DNA from 3 places in the Clostridium isatidis genome. Region 1 is predicted to be linked to each of the others. Evidence: riboswitches for the same ligand, from Rfam matches in the RefSeq annotation. Region 1 holds a riboswitch; each other region holds the start of a gene.
What was found. Region 1 has a riboswitch for S-adenosylmethionine ahead of BEN51_RS05220 (homoserine O-succinyltransferase). Riboswitches for the same ligand answer to the same signal wherever they lie in the genome.
Positions count from the first base shown of each region.

Region 2: it holds a riboswitch for S-adenosylmethionine, as region 1 does, so the genes downstream of both, BEN51_RS10125 (MetQ/NlpA family ABC transporter substrate-binding protein) here and BEN51_RS05220 (homoserine O-succinyltransferase) in region 1, are expected to answer to the same signal.
Region 3: it holds a riboswitch for S-adenosylmethionine, as region 1 does, so the genes downstream of both, metK (methionine adenosyltransferase) here and BEN51_RS05220 (homoserine O-succinyltransferase) in region 1, are expected to answer to the same signal.

Region 1 covers NZ_CP016786.1:1,100,667-1,107,472, forward strand. Annotated here, with positions in the region: gene BEN51_RS05205 (hypothetical protein) at 46-225, opposite strand; gene BEN51_RS05210 (GMC family oxidoreductase) at 405-2,048, shown strand; gene helD (RNA polymerase recycling motor HelD) at 2,159-4,387, opposite strand; gene BEN51_RS05220 (homoserine O-succinyltransferase) at 4,584-5,474, opposite strand; SAM riboswitch class I at 5,586-5,693, opposite strand; gene BEN51_RS05225 (phosphatase) at 5,765-6,490, opposite strand; gene purB (adenylosuccinate lyase) at 6,799-6,806, opposite strand, start outside.
Region 2 covers NZ_CP016786.1:2,142,502-2,149,307, reverse strand. Annotated here, with positions in the region: gene BEN51_RS10140 (methionine ABC transporter ATP-binding protein) at 1-87, shown strand, start outside; gene BEN51_RS10135 (methionine ABC transporter permease) at 87-722, shown strand; gene BEN51_RS10130 (MetQ/NlpA family ABC transporter substrate-binding protein) at 771-1,607, shown strand; SAM riboswitch class I at 1,633-1,749, shown strand; gene BEN51_RS10125 (MetQ/NlpA family ABC transporter substrate-binding protein) at 1,845-2,678, shown strand; gene BEN51_RS10120 (N-acetylmuramoyl-L-alanine amidase family protein) at 2,841-3,527, shown strand; gene BEN51_RS10115 (YkvA family protein) at 3,732-4,706, shown strand; gene BEN51_RS10110 (ribonuclease H1 domain-containing protein) at 4,746-5,642, shown strand; gene BEN51_RS10105 (YtxH domain-containing protein) at 5,744-5,914, shown strand; gene BEN51_RS10100 (helix-turn-helix domain-containing protein) at 6,194-6,806, shown strand, end outside.
Region 3 covers NZ_CP016786.1:2,411,358-2,418,163, forward strand. Annotated here, with positions in the region: gene BEN51_RS11360 (hypothetical protein) at 1-164, opposite strand, end outside; gene recD2 (SF1B family DNA helicase RecD2) at 178-2,412, opposite strand; gene nagA (N-acetylglucosamine-6-phosphate deacetylase) at 2,538-3,674, shown strand; gene metK (methionine adenosyltransferase) at 3,769-4,944, opposite strand; SAM riboswitch class I at 5,043-5,146, opposite strand; tRNA gene BEN51_RS11380 (tRNA-Tyr) at 5,230-5,315, opposite strand; tRNA gene BEN51_RS11385 (tRNA-Thr) at 5,321-5,395, opposite strand; tRNA gene BEN51_RS11390 (tRNA-Val) at 5,415-5,490, opposite strand; tRNA gene BEN51_RS11395 (tRNA-Tyr) at 5,507-5,592, opposite strand; tRNA gene BEN51_RS11400 (tRNA-Thr) at 5,598-5,672, opposite strand; tRNA gene BEN51_RS11405 (tRNA-Tyr) at 5,698-5,783, opposite strand; gene BEN51_RS11410 (hypothetical protein) at 5,955-6,395, opposite strand; gene yyaC (spore protease YyaC) at 6,501-6,806, shown strand, end outside.

The DNA.
Region 1 (6,806 bases):
ACTTTAATAAAAACACTGATTGTTACAATCAGTGTTTTTATAAATCTATTTATAAACAATATTATCCTTCATATAATCATAAATATCAAATTTAAATTCTTCTGCAAGTAAAACTAATTCATCTTCATCTGCATTATCAATGCTCATAATAAGCGGCATAATTGATGATGGACCAACCTTCTTCAATAAATCCTCTTTTAATCTTTTATAGTCTATATTCTGCATATTATCTCTCCCCTTTTAAATATATCCATGTAATGTAATATCAAATGGACTACAAAATTATTATACCATACATTTTTTGCCATATAAATGATTTTTTTCCTCTTTACTTACTGTTAATAGTATTTAAATTAACAATTTTTTTATTAGTTCATAAAATAACTTATAAAGGTGGTGTTTAAATGAATAATATAAATGACAATCCTTCTAATGCTTTTGATTATATTGTTATAGGAACTGGTCCTGCCGGCGCTGTATTAGCTAAAACTCTTAGTGATGACAAAAGAAATTCGGTTCTTTTGCTTGAAGCAGGGGAAAATAATGATAAAAACATAGAAATCAGAGATTCTACTACAAATCTTGGAAATTACTATCCTCAATTTTTCTGGCCGGGAGTTACAGCACCACAAAAGCATTTGAATGGAAAGATATTTGAATGGACAACTGGTAGACTTGCTGGTGGCGGTTCTTCTGTAAATGGAGAACAATATGTAAGGCCTACAACCTTTGTATTGAAAAAATTAGAAGATTACTTAGGTTCTATATGGGGACCACAACAGGCAATAAGAAATTTTGTTGAGCTTGAAAATTATAATGGTAAAACCACTAATTCCGCGGCTCATGGCTACGGTGGCAGATTGGATATTAGACAAACTCCAGAAACAGTTCCAGCTATTACAAAAAAACTTGTGTTAGCAATAGAAGCTGCTACAGGTTATAAAACAATCTTAGATTACAATGATCCTAATACTCCTCTCGGTCCATTTTATAGGTGGCAATTAAGCCAAAAACCAAATGGAGAACGTGAAAGTTCTTCTACCGCTTTTCTATCTGCTGATGTCGTATGCCCAAAAGGTTATGGGCAAAATGGTCGTAAACTTAGATTACTTTATAAATCAACTGCTCTTCGAATTATTTTTAATTCTAATAAAGTAGCTACTGGTGTAGATTTCCTTAAAGAAGGAAAACTTCAACGAGCTTTTGCAAATAAGGGAATTATTTTATCTGCTGGTATAAATAGTACTCAACTTTTACTACTTTCGGGTATAGGTCCTGAAGAGGAACTTAAAGCTGCAAATATCCCAGTAATTTATAACAATCCAAATGTAGGAAGAAACCTCTCTAATCATACTCTTAATACAGCAATATTTACATTAAATGAAAATGATCTTGTAGAAATTGACAAAGATCCAAATGCTCTTTATAATGGTGGGGCATTTTTACCAATTCCTCTTCATGATGCAAATCAAGAGGAACGAAGTATTCAACTAATAGGTTCTGTATCTAATAATTCATTAATACTGATAATTCTATACTTACATCCAGAAAGTCGTGGTTCTATCAAAATTCAAAACAATGATCCCTTAAAAATAGTTTTAGCTGATGAAGGCTATCTAAATAATCCAAAAGACTTAGAAGTTATTAAAGCAGTATATCGAAATTATATTAAAAATATTGCTATAAAACTCTCAAAAATTGATTCAGCTTATAAACTAATATCTCCAACAATGGATATAATAGATGATGATGAAAAACTTGAAGAATATATAAGAAATAACTTTGGACATCCTCATCATCAGCAATCTTCTCTTAGCATGGGACCATTAAATAATGGAGGTGTTGTTGACAATTCGGGTAGAGTTTATGGAGTAAGAAATCTAATTGTAGCAGATGCTTCTATTATTCCATTTAGTGTTGATGGAAATACTGCAGCTGCTTCATATTTAGTAGGTTATACAATTGCAAAGGAACTACTAGCTAACGATACTTATGGATATAGAAAAAATTATCCTTACTATCCTATCTATCCTTGGTATATTTGGTGATTTAAAAAAATTAAGCAGGGAACATTCCCTGCTTTTTATTTAATCCCTATAAATAATCATTTTTTTAATATGACATAATCTTTGCTAGAGCAAATATAACAAACTTCCTATCATATTTTAATAGCTTCCTTTAATAATGGTGAAATTTCACCTGAATAATATATTCCTAAAACATGGAGTGCTCTTGTGCAAGCTGTATAAAGAAGAAGCCTTTCTTCTTCGCAGCTATAAACTGTTTCTCCTGCATTATATATAAGTGCTACATCAAATTCTAATCCCTTTGCTAGATAGGCAGGGATTATTAAGGTACCACTAATATATTCATCATCATCCTTCATTATAGCTTTTACCTGAATTTTATCTTTTAGATAATCAAAAACTTTCTTTGCTTCTTTAATGTTTTTTGTTATAATACCTATTGATTTAAATCCCTTTTCTTTAAACACCTTTATATCCTCAATTAATTTTTCTTTTATATCTTCTTCTCTTGAGAGATTTATAATAAAAGGTTTTTCCCCACTTCTTTCTACATATTCATCATTAATTTCTTTATTTAAAATTTTTCTTGCAAACTTTGTAATTTCCATTGTAGACCTATAACTTTTAGTTAAATTTATCAAGCAAGTTTTATCCTTTTGAAAAATATGGTCAATATTATTATAACAACCTAAATTCATATAAGGATTTATTGATTGTTGTAAATCTCCAAGAATAGTCATATTGGCAGATTTAAAAATATTGGTTAATATTTCATATTGTAAAGGTGTATAATCCTGAGCTTCATCAATAATTATATATTTTATTTCAGAAGTTCCAGAAACATCTCCCATTGCAACCTTTAAATAAAGTAAAGCAATTTGATCCTCATAATTCAATTCTTTATTTTTTAATTTATTAAGTGTATAGAATTTAATTTCTTCAATATTTGGTCCCTTATAAAAATTCTTAAATTTTTCAAAAAGCTCTTTATAAATATCTAATAAATCGAATTTTGTTATTCTATCTATCTCATTATATGCCTCTAACATTTGATCTTTAGCAATAGCTCTACTTTGTTTCTTAATTTCTTTTTCACTTGTATAATAATCAGAAGTTTCAAGTACATTAGCCGCTTCTTCTATTAGTTCTTTTTCATAAGCCTCCAAAAGAAATATTATCCTATTCTTTATTTTATCCAGCCTTCTCTTTATAGGCATATTATTATAGTCCTTATTAAACAATTCTTCTATTTCTTTGGAAGATATTATCATCTTATCATTTACAATTATATCCTTAAAATCTCTATTCTTTTTTTCTAGATAAGAAACATATTCTTTTAATATATTAATAAATTCCAAAGAAGATTTAAATCTAATATTTATAATTCTTGTCTCATAAATATTTAAATCTTTATAACTAAAAATATACTCCATCATATTACAGTAATCTTCTTTTTTAAATTCATCTCCTAAAGCTTTATTCATAAACTCCTTAAAAGTAGTTTGATACATATTTTCTTCCCCAAGCTGTGGCAATACATTAGAAATATATTCATTAAAAATATCATTAGGAGAAAATATTACTATATTTCGTGAATTTATTTTTTCTCTATATTTATATAAGAGATAAGCTATTCTATGTAAAGCTACAGATGTTTTCCCACTTCCAGCAGGACCTTGAACAATAAGATTCTTGTATTCTTCATTACGAATTACTTGATTTTGCTCTCTTTGAATAGATGTTACTATTGATTTCATTTTATTATCTGTGCTCTTAGCTAAAATCTCTTGTAACACATCATCTTCTATATTAATATCACTATCAAACATGTATTCAATTTTCCCATTATTAATTTTATATTGCCTCTTTAAGATTATCTTTCCATTAATTATTCCTTCAGGGGATTTATATTTTCCTTCTCCAATTTCATATTCATAAAACATGCTTGAAACCGGTGCTCTCCAATCATATACTAAAAAATCAAATTCCTCATTAATAAGATTAGAAATTCCTATATAAAACTTTTCAGCTTTATCATTGTCATGCTCAATAAAATCCATTCTCCCAAAATAAGGTGATAATAGCATTTGTTCATATTTTTCTTCCATTTGTCTTGTAAATTCATGATTTCTTTTTTGCATTTTAGTTGAATTGATAAATTGCATAAAATCTACAACTTGATCTAATCCATTATTTATGGCAACTGAACCGATATTATCCCACATTTCTTTATGAGTTTCTATATATTCCTTTTTAAAACGCTCTTTATAATTGCGCTTTTCATTTAGCTGTTTTCTAACTTCAGTAAGGACTTTTTGAAGCCACTCCTTTTCAGCAAACCATTCAGAATTATTATTCAAATAAATCACTCCCCTTAATAGATTAATTTTATAAAAAAGTTATTGACATTGTTTTTTGCAAGATGTATAATATAATTAGGGAATTATATTATATCTCATAAAATGTTGATATCTGTTTTATGTTATCACTTTTATTTTTTTTGTCAATAATTAAAACCATTTGCATTTTTGCAAATGGTTTTTTTATAATAATATATTAACTATCCTTACAAACATAATATTTTAACCAATTTGAAAATAATAAATTGGCATGTGCTCTCCATCTTACAATAGGTTCACTATTAGGATCATTCTTAGAAAAATAATTCTTTGGTATATCTATATTAATACCTTTTGATTTATCTCTTTCATATTCTTGCTTTAAAGTATTAGAATCATATTCAGAATGGCCAGTGGCAAAAATTTGTTTTCCATTATTAGCATAAGCAAGATATACTCCAGCCTCCTCTGATTCTGATAAAATAGTAAGTCCTGGAACCTTATAAATATCTTCTTTTAAAATATCTGTATGTCTTGAATGAGGCACATAAAACTCATCATCAAAACCCCTTAATAAACTAGCACTCTTATCATTTACTTTATGCGAGAAAATACCAAATAATTTCTTATCTAAAGGATATTTAGGAATACCAAAATGATAATATAGGCCAGCTTGGGCTCCCCAACATATATGAAAAGTTGAAGTAACATTTTCTACTGAATAACTCATTACCTCTTTTAGTTCCTCCCAGTAATCTACCTCCTCAAATTCTAAATGTTCAATTGGTGCCCCTGTTATTATAAATCCATCAAATTTTTCATTTTTTATTTCCTTGAAATTTCTATAAAAGTTTAGGAGGTGTTCTTTAGGAGTATTTTTACACTTATGCTCCTTAATATAAATAAGCTCAACTTCTACATTTATATCAGTATTTGCAAGAAGTCTTAAAAGTTGAGTTTCTGTGTTAATTTTTGTAGGCATCAAATTTAAAATTCCTATCTTAATAGTCTTTAAATCATTATTGAATTTCTCCTTATATATAACAGGAAGCTTTTCATTTGTAAGAATTTTAGCTGCTGGTAAGCCTTCTGGAATAATTACTGGCATAATTTCTCTCCTTTCCTACGCTATTTATTATAAGAATAAATAAAAAACCACTTCTTAAAATAAGAAGTGGAAAAACCAAATTCCAAAAATATATTAAAATTTTTCTATCACTTCTTATCTTTCAGGAAAACTCCTGCTGGAATTAGCACATTTCTATCTTAATTAGACAGCTGTTGCTGGGTTTCATAGGGCCAGTCCCTCCACCACTCTTGATAAGATTTAAGATTGTTTAGTTTGGATTAATTTTACTTTAATAAAAATACATTGTCAATATCTATTTAACATCATATTTACAAATCCTTTAACTTTCCTTTTTTCTTTAACTTTTCTAATAATTCATTTGGATTATCATTTATAATAAGATTTTTAGGAAAATCTATAGATTGAAGCATTTCAATAGCCTCCGAAAATTCTCCAATTTTAGTACAGAAATGGGCATCACTATTAATAACAATCCTTGCATTATGTAACTTACATAATAAAGCTATTTTTTTACAATTTGTAAAACTTCCTGGTCTAGAAGTAGTAAAGGAACTATTATTTATTTCAATTAATACATCATTTTCTTTTGCACATATCACTATTTCTTCATAATCAACTGGAACAGCTGGATTTCCTAAATGACCTATTATATCAATTTTACCTCTTTTTATTGCGTTAACAAAAGCTCTCGTATTTTCCTCTACATTTCCTACATTATATACTTCAGTATGTATACTCCCAATTACAATATCGAGTTTATCTAACATAGAATCTTCCATATCCAAATTACCATCATAATCCATTATATTAGCTTCAACGCCATACAGCATGGTAACTCCAAAAAGTTCTCTAGGTAAGACTCTGTAATTTGAAAAATACCAAATATGAGGTGAACCAGGCATAGTAATTCCATGTTCTGTAGTTCCTAAAACTTTAATTCCCTTCTCAGAAGCTGCTTTAGCATTTTCCATTAAGCTTGAATAAGCATGTCCACTAGCTATTGTATGAGTATGAACATCTAACTTAAATTTCATTTTATCACCCTTTATAATATATATTATCTTTATCAATTACTATTTAATAATATCATTAATTTTTCAAATTGCAACTTGCACCTTATTAATATTTATTATTATTAAAATCTTGATTTTTTTGATAAACTATAATTTATTTTATTATTTATTATCATTTACGAGGATATTGTTTAAGTGTATATATTTTGCTTACTCTCATTTTATAACGACTTATAATTATTACAACCAAAACTTTAAATAAAATAATAAAGAACAATAGTAAATTTAAATATAAATTTTCCTATTGTTCTTTGTTATATTTTTATATTTTATACCG
Region 2 (6,806 bases), 1.0 Mb from region 1:
TTAGTAATAAATATAGATGAAAAAGATCAAATTAAGGTTATAGAGTATTTAGAAAAGAAAAATATAATTTTGGAGGTGATTAACTAATGTCAGAAATTTTATTACCAGCCATATATGACACCATTGTAATGGTATTTTTCTCTACATTATTTGCAGTAATTTTAGGTTCAATACTAGGAATTATATTAGTTTTAACCTCACCTAAAGGCTTAAAGGAAAATAGGACAGTATATCAAATTTTAGACGCGATAATAAATGTTTTAAGAAGTTTTCCTTTTATAATTTTGATAGTAGTTATTATTCCTTTAACAAGAACAATTGTTGGAAGATCAACAGGAACAGCAGCTGCAATAGTTCCACTAACAATAGCAGCAGCACCTTTTGTTGCAAGAATAATAGAAGCATCCCTAAAGGAAGTTGATCCAGGCGTTATAGAAGCAGCAAAAAGCTTTGGAGCTTCAAATGCACAAATAATTTTTAAAGTTATGATAAAGGAGGCAGTTCCTTCCATAATATCAGGTTTAACATTAACCGTAATCAATATAATTGGATATTCTGCAATGGCTGGATCAGTGGGTGCAGGCGGACTTGGTGATGTAGCTATAAGATATGGCTATCAAAGATATGAAACTGATGTAATGATTGTAACAGTAATACTATTAATTATAATAGTTCAAGGCTTACAATCTTTAGGTAATAATTTATATAAAAAATTATCTTAATAATAAACTAATAAATTAAAAAATAATAAATTTAAGGGGGCAATATATATGAAAAGAAAAAGAATATTATCATTAGTATTAACAGGAGTTTTAGCTTTAGGATTAATAGGATGTGGACAAACTAAAGCTTCAGATGAAAAAACAACAACTGGTGGAGAAGATAAAACAATAACAGTAGGGGCTACTCCAGTACCTCATGCAGAAATATTAAATGCAATAAAAGGAGATCTTGAAGCTAAAGGATATACTCTTGAAATCGTAGAATATACTGATTATGTTACTCCAAACACTGCTTTAGCAGATGGAGATTTAGATGCAAACTACTTCCAACATATAGCATACTTAAATGAAACAAATGAAGGAAAAGGTCTAGATTTAACTTATACAAAAGCTATTCACTTAGAGCCAATGGGAGCATATTCAAATACAATTAAAAATTTAGATGAATTAAAAGAAGGAGCTAGAGTAGCAGTTCCTAACGATCCATCAAATGAAGCAAGAGCTTTAAGATTATTAGAAAAAGCAGGCTTAATAAAAATTGCAGATGGTGAATTAGTTACTGTTAAGGATATTACTGAAAATCCTAAAAATTTAGAATTTGAAGAACTTGAAGCAGCTCAATTACCAAGAGTATTAGAAGAAGTTGATTTAGCAGTAATAAATAGTAATTATGCTTTAGAAGCTAATTTAAATCCAGCAAAAGATGCTTTAGTTTTAGAAGATAAGGATGCAGAAGCAGCAGAAAATTATAGAAATGTATTAGCAGTTAGAAAGGGAACTGAAAATGATGAAAAAATTAAAGCTTTAACAGAAGCTTTAACATCAGAAACAGCTAAGAAATTTATTGAAGAAAAATATGCTGGTTCAGTAATCCCATCATTTTAATAATATATAAAACTAAATATTTTCTTTCTTATCAAGAGAGGTGGAGGGACTGGCCCTATGAAACCCGGCAACCTATAATAAGAGAAAAGTAACTCTTGTTAGTTTGGTGCTAAATCCTGCAGCTGTAGCTGAGAGATAAGGGAATAAATTTTCTGTGTTTTTATGCACTTGAGGTTTATTCTCAAGTGCATTTTTATTAAATTCTTGAATAATCTAAAATTTTAGGAGGTATTATAAATGAGAAAAAGAAGAATTCTTTCATTATTATTAACAGGTATATTATCAATAGGATTAATAGGTTGTGGAAATGCAGGTGCTTCAGAAGGAAATAAAGCAAAAGAAGAAGATAAAACAATAAAAATCGGGGTTACACCAGTACCTCATGCAGAAATAGTAAATGCAATAAAACCAGATCTTGAAGCTAAGGGCTATACAGTAGAAGTAATAGAATATACAGATTATGTTACTCCAAATACAGCTTTAGCTGATGGAGACTTGGATGCAAATTACTTTCAAACTATTCCTTATTTAGAGGAGACAAATGAAGGAAAAGGATATGATTTAACTTATACTAAAGGAGTTCATTTAGAACCAATAGGAATATATTCAGCTAATATTAAAAGCTTAGATGAGCTAAAAGATGGAGCTAGGGTGGCAGTTCCAAATGATCCATCAAATGAAGCAAGATCATTAAGATTATTAGAAAGTGCAGGATTGATAAAGCTTAAAGAAGCAGAATTAGTTACACCTAAGGATATTGTGGAAAATCCAAAAAATCTTGAATTTGAAGAATTAGAGGCAGCTCAACTACCAAGAGTTTTAGAAGAAGTAGCTATAGCAGTTATTAATGGTAACTATGCCTTAGAAGCAGGTTTAAGTCCAGCAAAGGATGCTTTATATTTAGAAGATGCTACTACAGAAGCTTCAAAAAAATATCATAATGTTATTGCTGTAAAAAAAGGAAATGAAAATAGTCAAAAAATTAAAGATTTAACAAAAATTTTGACTTCAGATAAAGTTAAAAAATTTATAGAAGATAATTATAATGGGTCTGTGCTTCCGGTATTTTAATATAAGGATATCTTAAATAAAATGGATAATTGACAATTGTAAAGATTGCTATTTCCTTCTTAGAAGTGTTAATTTTTTAATTTGTAACCAAGTAAAAGTAAAATTAATATACTGAATTATGGAATATGATTTTACATAGCACTTTAATAAGGAGGAAAAAGCTTGGCAAAGTGGGTACTAGACGCAGGTCATGGCGGATGTGATGCTGGAGCAGTTGGAAAAAACAATAGAAGAGAAGCAGATATAAATTTAGAAGCTGCCTATGAAGCCATGAGATTATTAGAGAAGAATGGTGAAACAGTTTTACTGACAAGAGCATCTGATGTTTATTTAAGTTATAAAGATAGAGCTAAAATAGCAAATGATTGGGGAGCAGATTATTTTATAAGCTTTCATATGAATTCCTTTGTTGATCCTTTAGTAACTGGAACAGAAGTTTTTATATATGAAAAAGGAAGCAAGGCAGAAGAACTGGCAAGTCTTATAAAAGCTGAGATTGTTGCAAACTTAAGATCTAAGGATAGAGGGATAAAGGAAGCCAGCTATATTGAATTAAGGGAAACTAATATGCCGGCTGTAATTATAGAAGCTGAATTTTTATCAAATGAAGAAGTAGAAAAGAACTTTGATAGTAAAAAGTATGGTTATATGGTTGCTAAGGCTTGCTTAGCATTTGTAGATAAAGTACTATTAGACATACCTAAAATGAATAGAAAAATTCCAACAAGAGAAGGTTGGAGAGTATGTGTTGGATATTATAAAAAATACCAAGATGCAGAAGAAGAAATGAAAAGGTTACAAAGAATAGGGATAAAAGGAGTTCATCTTGTTCCTTACCCTAAAGAGTAAGGAATAGTTGACAATGGACAATTGACAATTTTGGGGGATTTTCATTGAGCTGAAAATTTTGATATTATAATATAACGGGGCTAGTCCCCGTTATATTTTTTTAAAATTAAAGTTTTTTATTTTAAAAAATACATTATAATAATATTAATGATTAAATAATTCCTGTAGAAATTTAAATAGAATATTAACAATTTGGAGGGGAAAATGAATATATCAGAAGTTAAAATTGGTTTAAAAGGGAAAGATTTATTAAGTATTATAAATGAATTTGTTAAAGTAGAAGGATTAAAAGTTTCTGAAATAGATATTAATGAGAATATTATAATTAAGGGAAGTTTTAAAAAGATAGTAACAGTGGACTTTACAGGGAGTGTGAAATTAAAAAGAGTAGATAATGGAATTATTGAGGGAGAATTAGTGGATTTTAAGCTTTCCAAAATTAAAATTATATCCTTTATAAGAAAGGCAGCTTTAAAATTTGCTTTAAGGGCTATTGAAGAAAAAGGAATAAAATATTTAGATGGGAAAGTAATAATTGATTTAAAATATATTTTAAAAGATGTACCATATGTTGATTTTGATGTTACTAATATAAATGTAAATGAAGATACTTTATATGTAGAAGCTAATAACATTGAAATATCAATAGAAGGAACTTTAAAAAAAGATAATAAGGAAGAGGATGTAAAGCTGTTAGAAGAAGCAGAGGAAGAAGATTATGAAGAAGAAATTAAGGAAGTAGCAAAAGTAGAGGATATCTATACAAAGGGGAGAAGAATATTTGAGAACAAATTACCAGAAAAGATAAAGCCTTTTAAGGAATACTTGTTTATAATACCTGATATGCTGGCTTTAATTTATAGATTACTTAAAGATAAAAGAGTTCCAATTAAAACAAAATTAGTAATTTCAGCTGCAATAGCTTATATATCTTTTCCAACAGATATAATTCCAGATAATATACCTTTTATAGGAAATATTGATGATATAGGAGTTATAATTTTTACCTTAAATAAATTAATAGATGATGTTCCAATAGTGGTTATATTAGAAAATTGGCAAGGAAAGAATGATATAATAATAACTTTAAAAACTTTAGTAGAATATGCTGTAAATTTAACTGGTGCAAGGAATGTAGAAAAAATATATAGGTTTATAGAAGAAATTTCAACAATCTAAAATAATGTATATTGTACATTATAAAGAGAGGAAGATATTATGGGAAAGAAAGTTTATGCTATAAAAGAAGGATATGATTTCGAAAATGATAAGAAAATAGAAAATCTAATAGTTAAGACCTGGGACGAATGTTTGAAATATGTTAAAGGGGTTAAGGGAGCAAAGTATAAAAGTTTTGAAGATATAAAAGAAGCTGAGAACTTTTTAAATAAAGGAAGTCAAATCTTTAAAAAAGGTGTAGATAATTATCCAGAGGATTGTTTGCATGTTTATGTAGATGGAAGTTATAGTGTAAGCTCTAAAAAATATGCATACGGCTTAGTTGCTGTTAGAAATAATGTGGTGGAGTATATTGAAAGTGGAGTATCAGCAGATAGCTCCCAAAGTAATATTAGGCAGATTGCTGGAGAATTAGAAGCTGCAATTAAAGCTGTTGAATATGCTTTGTATAAAAGGGATAAGAAAGTTGTAATATTCCATGATTATGAAGGAATTGCCCATCATGCCACAGGTTTCTGGGAAAGAAGAGAAGAATCATCCATTAGATATTATAATAAGATGAACGAATTAATGAAATTAGGCATAGAAGTGATTTTTGTTAAGGTTGATAGTCATACTGGAGATATTTTTAATGAATTGGCAGATGAAAAATGTAAAGAAAAATTATCTATTATTTCAAATAAAGTAGTAGATAAATGGTTATCTAATAATCTTTTATTTGTTGAAAATGAAAATATAAAAAGAGAGATAATAAGTATTACTAATAATAAGGAAGATAAAATTATTGTAGCTAAATCAAGCAATGAGAATAAATTAGAAGAAACAGTCGAAATTAAAGAAGATAAGGATCTTCTTTTAGAGATTAATAGACTTCTTACAAAACTTAATATTGAGAAACAAAAAAAGGTGTTAGAATATATAAAGGATATTAGTTAAACTAAGAAGCACCTTACCAATAATTTCAATGGTTAAAGAAAAAAATATTACTAATAATAAGAATATGAAAAATTAAAAAAATATTATTATGAGGTGATATTATGAAAACTATGAAAACTATTGTAACAGGTGCAGTATTAGGGGTGGCAGTAAGTGCTATGATGTATCCACAATTAGATAGAAAAAAACAAAGAAGTATCAAAAAAATGGGAAGGAAAGCAGCTAATATGGCTGAAGACGCATATGATGCAATAATGGAATATATAAAATAAAGATAAAAAATGTGAATGTAATATAAAAAAACAATTTACAATTAAGAAAGGCTTTTGAGCTTACTTATTGTAAATTGTTTTTTTTATAATGAAATCAACTAAATAAATGACAAAAAACATAAAAAAATTTATTTATTTATACTAAAATTTGACGAAAAAACTCTAATATCTTAATACAAAAGTAAGAATAACTATATAAATCTGTAAAATTATGATATAATTATGTAAAATAAATATCGAGATATTAAGAATTTATGTGAATGAAAAGGAAGAGTGTTAATGGAGATTCTTGCATTAGGAGAAAAGATAAAAAGAAGAAGAAAAGAATTAAATATGACTCTTAAAGATCTAGCTGGGGATAGAATTACACCTGGGCAAATAAGCTTAGTTGAATCAGGAAGATCAAATCCCTCTATGGATTTATTAGAGTATTTAGCAGAGGAACTTCAAACTTCTGTTGAATATCTTATGGAGTCAGAAGAAACTCAAGCTGAGAAGATAAGTATTTATTATGAACAAATGGCAGAAGCATATATTTTAGCAGGAGATTATTTTTCTGGAGAAAAATATATTGAAAATGCATTATATTATGTTGAAAAGTACAATTTAGATTATAGGAAAGCAAAAATACTATATATAAGAGCACAGATATATATGGCTAAAGGCGAACTTACTTTAGCTCAGCAATTTTTCTTATCAGCAAATGTAATTTTTATTAAAAATAATAATCATGAGGAAATAATAAATACCTTCCTAAATTTGGGTAAGATAACTTTAAAGTTAAAAGCATATCATTCTGCTAATAGTTATTTAAGACAAGCAGAAAAGGTATACTTAGATAATAATATAGGAGATGATTCGTTACTTGGGGAAATTTATTATTATATGGCTG
Region 3 (6,806 bases), 1.3 Mb from region 1:
CTCTTATTTTCCTTTAATAATAAAATAATTAATTCTTTATATATTAATGAAGTATTGTAGGGACTGGTAATAATAGTTAATAATTTTCTTTTACCTTTATACCACTTATTTAATAAATAATTATATTTATTTAATTCCTCAATACGTACTAACCTATTATTCAAGATTAATAACCTCTCATTCCTCAATAAGCATACTATTATTTGTTATTTCCATAATTCTATATTTTAAAGATGAATATCTTTCCATACTTTTTGTATTAGAAATCATATATTTTAATGCTTTTTCCATTCCTACCGTTACAACAAGCTCCTTAGCTCTTGTTATTGCAGTGTATAAAAGATTTCTATTCATTAATAAAGGCGAACCCATAAATACTGGTGAAATAATAACCTTGAATTCACTCCCCTGACTTTTATGTATTGTAATTGCATAAGCAAGTTCTAACTCATCTAGATAAATAAAATCATATACTACTCTTCTTTCATCATCAAAAATTACTGTTAGATTTTTTTCTTCCTCATTTATACTTTCAATAAATCCCATATCCCCATTAAAAACTCCGACACCTTCTTGTTCGCCAAAACCATTTACTCTTTCCCATCTTAATGAATAGTTGTTTTTAGTCTGCATAACTTTATCGCCTTCTCTAAAAATAACATCCTTTAGTTCCTTTTCTCTTTTATTTCTAGATCTTGGATTTAAAATTTCTTGAAGCTTATTATTTAAATTTATTACTCCTAGTTCTCCCTTTCTTGTAGGAGTTAAAATTTGTATATCCCTAAGTTTATCCCAGGAATTTTTAAAATTAGGTAGTCTTCTATTTATTAAATCTATTATTGTAAATAATATATCTTTTTGATCTTCTTTTTTCTCAAAAAAGAAATCTCCTTCTCTTTTATTTAAATAAGGCATCTCTCCATTATTAATTTTGTGAGCATTAACTACTATTAGACTTTCCTTTCCCTGCCTAAAAATATCAGTAAGCCTTACAACTTTAATAAAATTACTTTCTATTAAATCCTTTAAAACATTTCCAGCTCCAACAGAAGGTAATTGATCCACATCACCTACTATAATTAATCTTGTTCCAAGCTTTATTGCTTTAAGTAAATTATGCATTAGCATAATATCTATCATAGAAGCTTCATCAATTATTATGACATCAGCTTCTAAAGGTTCTGCTTCTCCTTTTATAAAGTATGAATTATCTTCATCATCGCTCACTCCCATTTCAAGAAGCCTATGAATTGTTTTTGCTTCCCTTCCAGTTGATTCGGTCATTCTTTTTGCAGCCCTTCCTGTTGGTGCCCCAAGTAAAACCTTCATTCCATTATTCTCATATATCTCAATTATAGCTTTTATTATTGTAGTTTTTCCTGTTCCAGGTCCCCCTGTGATTATTTCAATTCCATTGTCAAAGGCTCCTAATATTGCTTCCTTTTGTGAAGGTGCAAACTGGATATTATTTTTTCTTTCAAAAGTCTTTATTTCATCTTCAACATCTGTATTTATAGTCCTAAAATTTTCTATACTTAATGTTATTATTTTATTAGTAACCCCAAGTTCACAGTAATAATAAGGCAAAGCAAATACTGCCTCTATATCATTTATATTCTCAATCTTTATTTTAGTATCTAAAGCAAGATTTAATAAATTTTCTTCAACTTCTTCTATCTTTACTCCTAATATTTTTGAAACTTCCTTTACCAACATTTCTTTTGGCATAAAGGTATTACCAGCAGCTGAAAATTGATTTAATATATATTTAATTCCACTTTGTATTCTAAAGGGTGAATTACTTTCTATACCAAGACTTCTAGCAATTCTATCTGCTGTAATAAATCCAATTCCTGAAATCTCATCTGAAAGAATATATGGATTTTCCAAAACGATATCTTTGGCATGAGGTCCAAATTTTTTATAAACTTTTATACATTGATTAGTAGACATCCCATGTCCTTGAAAAAATATTATAATATCCTTTAAATCCTTATTTTCTAAATAAGATTCATATATAATTTTATATTTCTTTTCCCCAATACCTTCAACTTCCAATAGTTTTTCTATATTATTATCTAATATCTCTAAAGTTTTTTCCTTAAATTTCTTTACTATTCTTTTTGCTGTAATAGGACCAATTCCTTTAATTATTCCTGTACTTAAATATCTTTCTATACCTTCTATAGAGGTGGGTAGTATCTCTTCGTATTCTACTATATTAAACTGTTTTCCGAATTGTTTATGAATTACCCATTCTCCCTTCAATTTTACATTTTGACCTTCTTTTAAGAATGGAGCAATTCCAACAGCACTTATACTGTCTTTTTCAGTTCTTATTTTAGATACAACATAGCCTGTATCATCACTTTTGAATACAATTGAATCTACAATCCCATTTAAAATTTCCATATTAACGCTCCAAACCTTAAAAATTATAGTATTTTTTATTATTTTATTATAGCATAATATTAATTTTATTTAAAAATTTGTGCTAAACTATATTTGTAAAGATATCTATACAGGAGGTGTTTTTTATGATTATAAAAAACTGTAACATAATATACTTAGATAGAATAGAAAAAGGTTCTGTCTTAATTGAAAACGGTAAAATAAAAGAAATTAATCCTACTTCTTATAATACTGTAGAAGTAATTGATGGAGAAGGATTATATCTTGCTCCAGGTTTTATAGATGTTCATATTCATGGCGCTGGTGGACATGACACCATGGATGGAACTTATGAAGCTATAAATGAAATTTCTAAAATAATAGTAAAACATGGAACTACATCTTTTACTCCAACTACTATGACTGTCGCTATAAGTGACATAAGAAAATCTATGGAAGCTATAAAAGAAGCTAAATTAAAAGGTACTGATGGCGCTAAAGTATTAGGGGCTCATCTTGAAGGACCATTCATCAGCGGAAAAGCAATCGGGGCTCAAAATCCAAACTTTTTAGCTGAACCTACTTTAGAAAATTTTAAAGCTATGGTTGGAGATTGTGAAGATGCTGTTGTTTCAATTACAATTGCACCAGAAATTCCTGGCGCAAAAGAACTAGCTAAAGAACTTTCAAAGAAAGGTATAGTTTGTTCAATCGGACATACAAAAGCTACTTATAATGAAGCTATGGAAGGAATAAAATGCGGTTTTTCTCACGCTACACATCTATTTAATGCTATGACGCCATTTACCCACAGAGAACCTGGGGTTGTAGGAGCAATATTTGATAGTGATATAACAACTGAAACTATTTCAGATGGAATACACATTTCATATCCTTCCTTAAGAATAGCTTATAAGCAAAAAACTACAGATAAGGTTCTTTTAGTAACAGATGCAATGATGGCTTGCTGTATGCCGGATGGAATGTACAAACTAGGAGGTCAAGATGTTGTTGTTAAAGAAGGGGCTGCTAGACTTGTAAGCGGTTCTTTAGCTGGCTCTGTTTTAACATTAGATAAAGCAGTCTATAATGTTTATAAAAACGTAGGATACCCTCTACACGAAGCAGTTAAAATGGCTAGTTACAATGCTGCAAGACATTGTAAAGTTGATGATAGAAAAGGTCTTATAAAAGAAGGTTATGATGCAGACTTATTATTATTTGATGACGAAATTAATATCAAAAAAGTTTTCGTTGATGGAAAAGAAGTTTATAACTCTTAATTATGCTCACAGGAAACGTAAGCCTTTAGTATAACTAAAAAATATAGAGCCTAATTGGCTTCCTACCAATCAGGCTCTTTTCTATTATAAAATCTTAAAGTAATTTCTTAATTTCTTCTACTTTATTTAACTTTTCCCAAGGTAAATCTAAATCATTTCTTCCAAAATGTCCATAAGCAGCTGTTTGTTTATAAATAGGTCTTCTTAAATCTAAATCTCTTATTATAGCACCTGGTCTTAAATCAAATACTTTTTCTACTATTGAAATTATTTCTTCATCAGATTTCTTTCCTGTTCCAAAAGTATCTACTACTATTGATACTGGTTTCGCAACACCTATTGCATAAGCTAATTGGATTTCAAGCTTATCTGCTATTCCTGCTGCTACTAAGTTCTTAGCCACCCATCTTGCTGCATAAGCGGCTGATCTATCAACCTTTGTTGGATCCTTTCCTGAGAAAGCTCCACCGCCATGTCTTCCATATCCACCATATGTGTCAACAATAATTTTTCTTCCTGTTAATCCACTATCTCCTTGAGGACCTCCAACAACAAATCTTCCTGTAGGATTTATGAAATATTTTGTTTTATCATCTAATAATTCAGCAGGAACAACTACTTTAATTACATGTTCCATTAAATCTTCTTTAATCTTTTCTTGTGTTACATCTTCACTATGTTGTGTTGATATTACAATAGTATCAACTCTAACTACTTTATTATCATCATACTCAACTGTAACTTGAGTTTTTCCATCAGGTCTTAAGTAACTTAAAGTTCCGTTCTTTCTTACTTCTGATAATCTTCTAGAAAGTTTATGTGCTAATGATATAGGCATTGGCATATATTCTTCTGTTTCATTTGTTGCAAAACCAAACATCATCCCTTGATCTCCAGCCCCAACTGCTTCTACATCACCTTGTTCTCCTATTCTTGCTTCTAATGCCTTATCAACTCCCATTGCTATATCTCCTGATTGTTCGTCAATAGAAGTTAAAACTGAACAAGTATCACAGTCAAAACCAAATTTTGCTCTATCATAACCAATTTCTCTTACTGTTTGTCTTACTATTTTTGGAATATCAACATAACAACTAGTTGATATTTCTCCCATAACTAATACCATACCTGTGGTTACAGCTGTTTCACAAGCAACTCTTGCCGTAGGATCTTGTGCTAAAATACTGTCTAATACTGCATCGGATATTTGATCACAAATTTTATCTGGATGTCCTTCTGTAACTGATTCAGATGTAAATAATCTTTTCATGATATTCTCTCCTTTCTTTTATTTGATATTAATTCTAAAAAGATTCATATAAAAGAAAAAAATCTCTTCGACAAGAAGAGATTAAATAACTATATATCTTCTTATCTTGCAAAATTAATTGCAGGAATTGGCACCACACTTTTATTAAAGCAGGTTGCCGGGTTTCACAGGGCCCTTTTCCCTCCACCTCTCTTGATAAGAATTAATATCAAATTTTCTTTTTAGATTTTATCATTTATAGCTATAATAGTCAACAAAAAAAGACAAGGTTCTCTTGTCTTTTTTTGGTGGGGGAGGACGGATTCGAACCATCGAAACGATAACGTAACAGATTTACAGTCTGCCCCCTTTGGCCACTCGGGAACTCCCCCATATATGGAGCTGGCAATAGGACTCGAACCTACAACCTGCTGATTACAAGTCAGCTGCTCTACCATTGAGCCATGCCAGCATATTTTTAAAAGATTTATTGGTGGAAACAACAGGGATCGAACCTGTGACCCCCTGCTTGTAAGGCAGGTGCTCTCCCAGCTGAGCTATGCTTCCATATTAAAATAATTTGTGGTGGAGGAGGATGGATTCGAACCATCGAAACGATAACGTAACAGATTTACAGTCTGCCCCCTTTGGCCACTCGGGAACTCCTCCATATATGGAGCTGGCAATAGGACTCGAACCTACAACCTGCTGATTACAAGTCAGCTGCTCTACCATTGAGCCATGCCAGCATATTCTTAATTTTAATGAATTTTATGGTGGGGGAGGACGGATTCGAACCATCGAAACGATAACGTAACAGATTTACAGTCTGCCCCCTTTGGCCACTCGGGAACTCCCCCATGTAAATTCATTAATTTGTCAAATAAACTTTCGTCTCCTCGACTAACAATAGTTAGTATATATTTATTGTCTTTATATTTCAAGTTTGGTTTTTACGCTTTTAAAGAAATTAACTTTACCTATTATTTTTTTTCTTCGTTTTTCTTTAAATTAATACCATGAGCATTTTTTTATATATTATTCTGTATTTCTTCTAGTTTAATGTAGTCTCCTAATATATCTTTAAACTCCTGATAATTTTCTTTTGACATTCTCTTCTCTAATAAGCCAAAACCTTTAGTAATGTTTTCAATATTATTTATATCTGCAAAATAATTATTTATCTTTATAATATCAACTATAGATAAATTTTTTATTAAAACATTAAGTTTATCTCTTTTTTCTTGAGAAAGATTGCTTATCTTTGAGAATGTTCCCTCCCTAGGATTTAAATTATCAATTATATACATATTATTTTCTTCATAATTATTATTTAAATGTTCATATTCAGTAACTATTATATTATCACTTATTGCATCTATACTCTTTAGTGGTTCCCATATTAGTAAAAAATAAATTGGTATAGCAGCACTTATTATAACAGTTAGCGAATAAATTATTACTTTTTTCATTAATTTTCATCTCCCTTCATTTAATTAATTTCCATTTTTATTAATTTTATACATATGATAATATTGTTTGTTCAACATACATATATTTCTATGGGGGTGAAGTTTTTGAAAAGCAAATTTTTATACAATTCATTTAATTCTCATATTGAAATGGCTAAATTGATAAAAAATTTTATAAAAAAAAATACTATTATAGTATGTATAGGAACAGATAAGTGCATCATAGACTGCTTAGGACCCTTAGTTGGAACTATTTTAAAAGAGAAAAATATAGAACTTCCTGTTTACGGAACAATTCAAAATCCAATTCATGCTGCAAATCTGAAAAGTAAATTAAGAGAGATTATGAAAATTCACCCCAATTCTTTTATCATTGGAATAGATGCCTGTCTTGGAGAACCTGAAGCAATA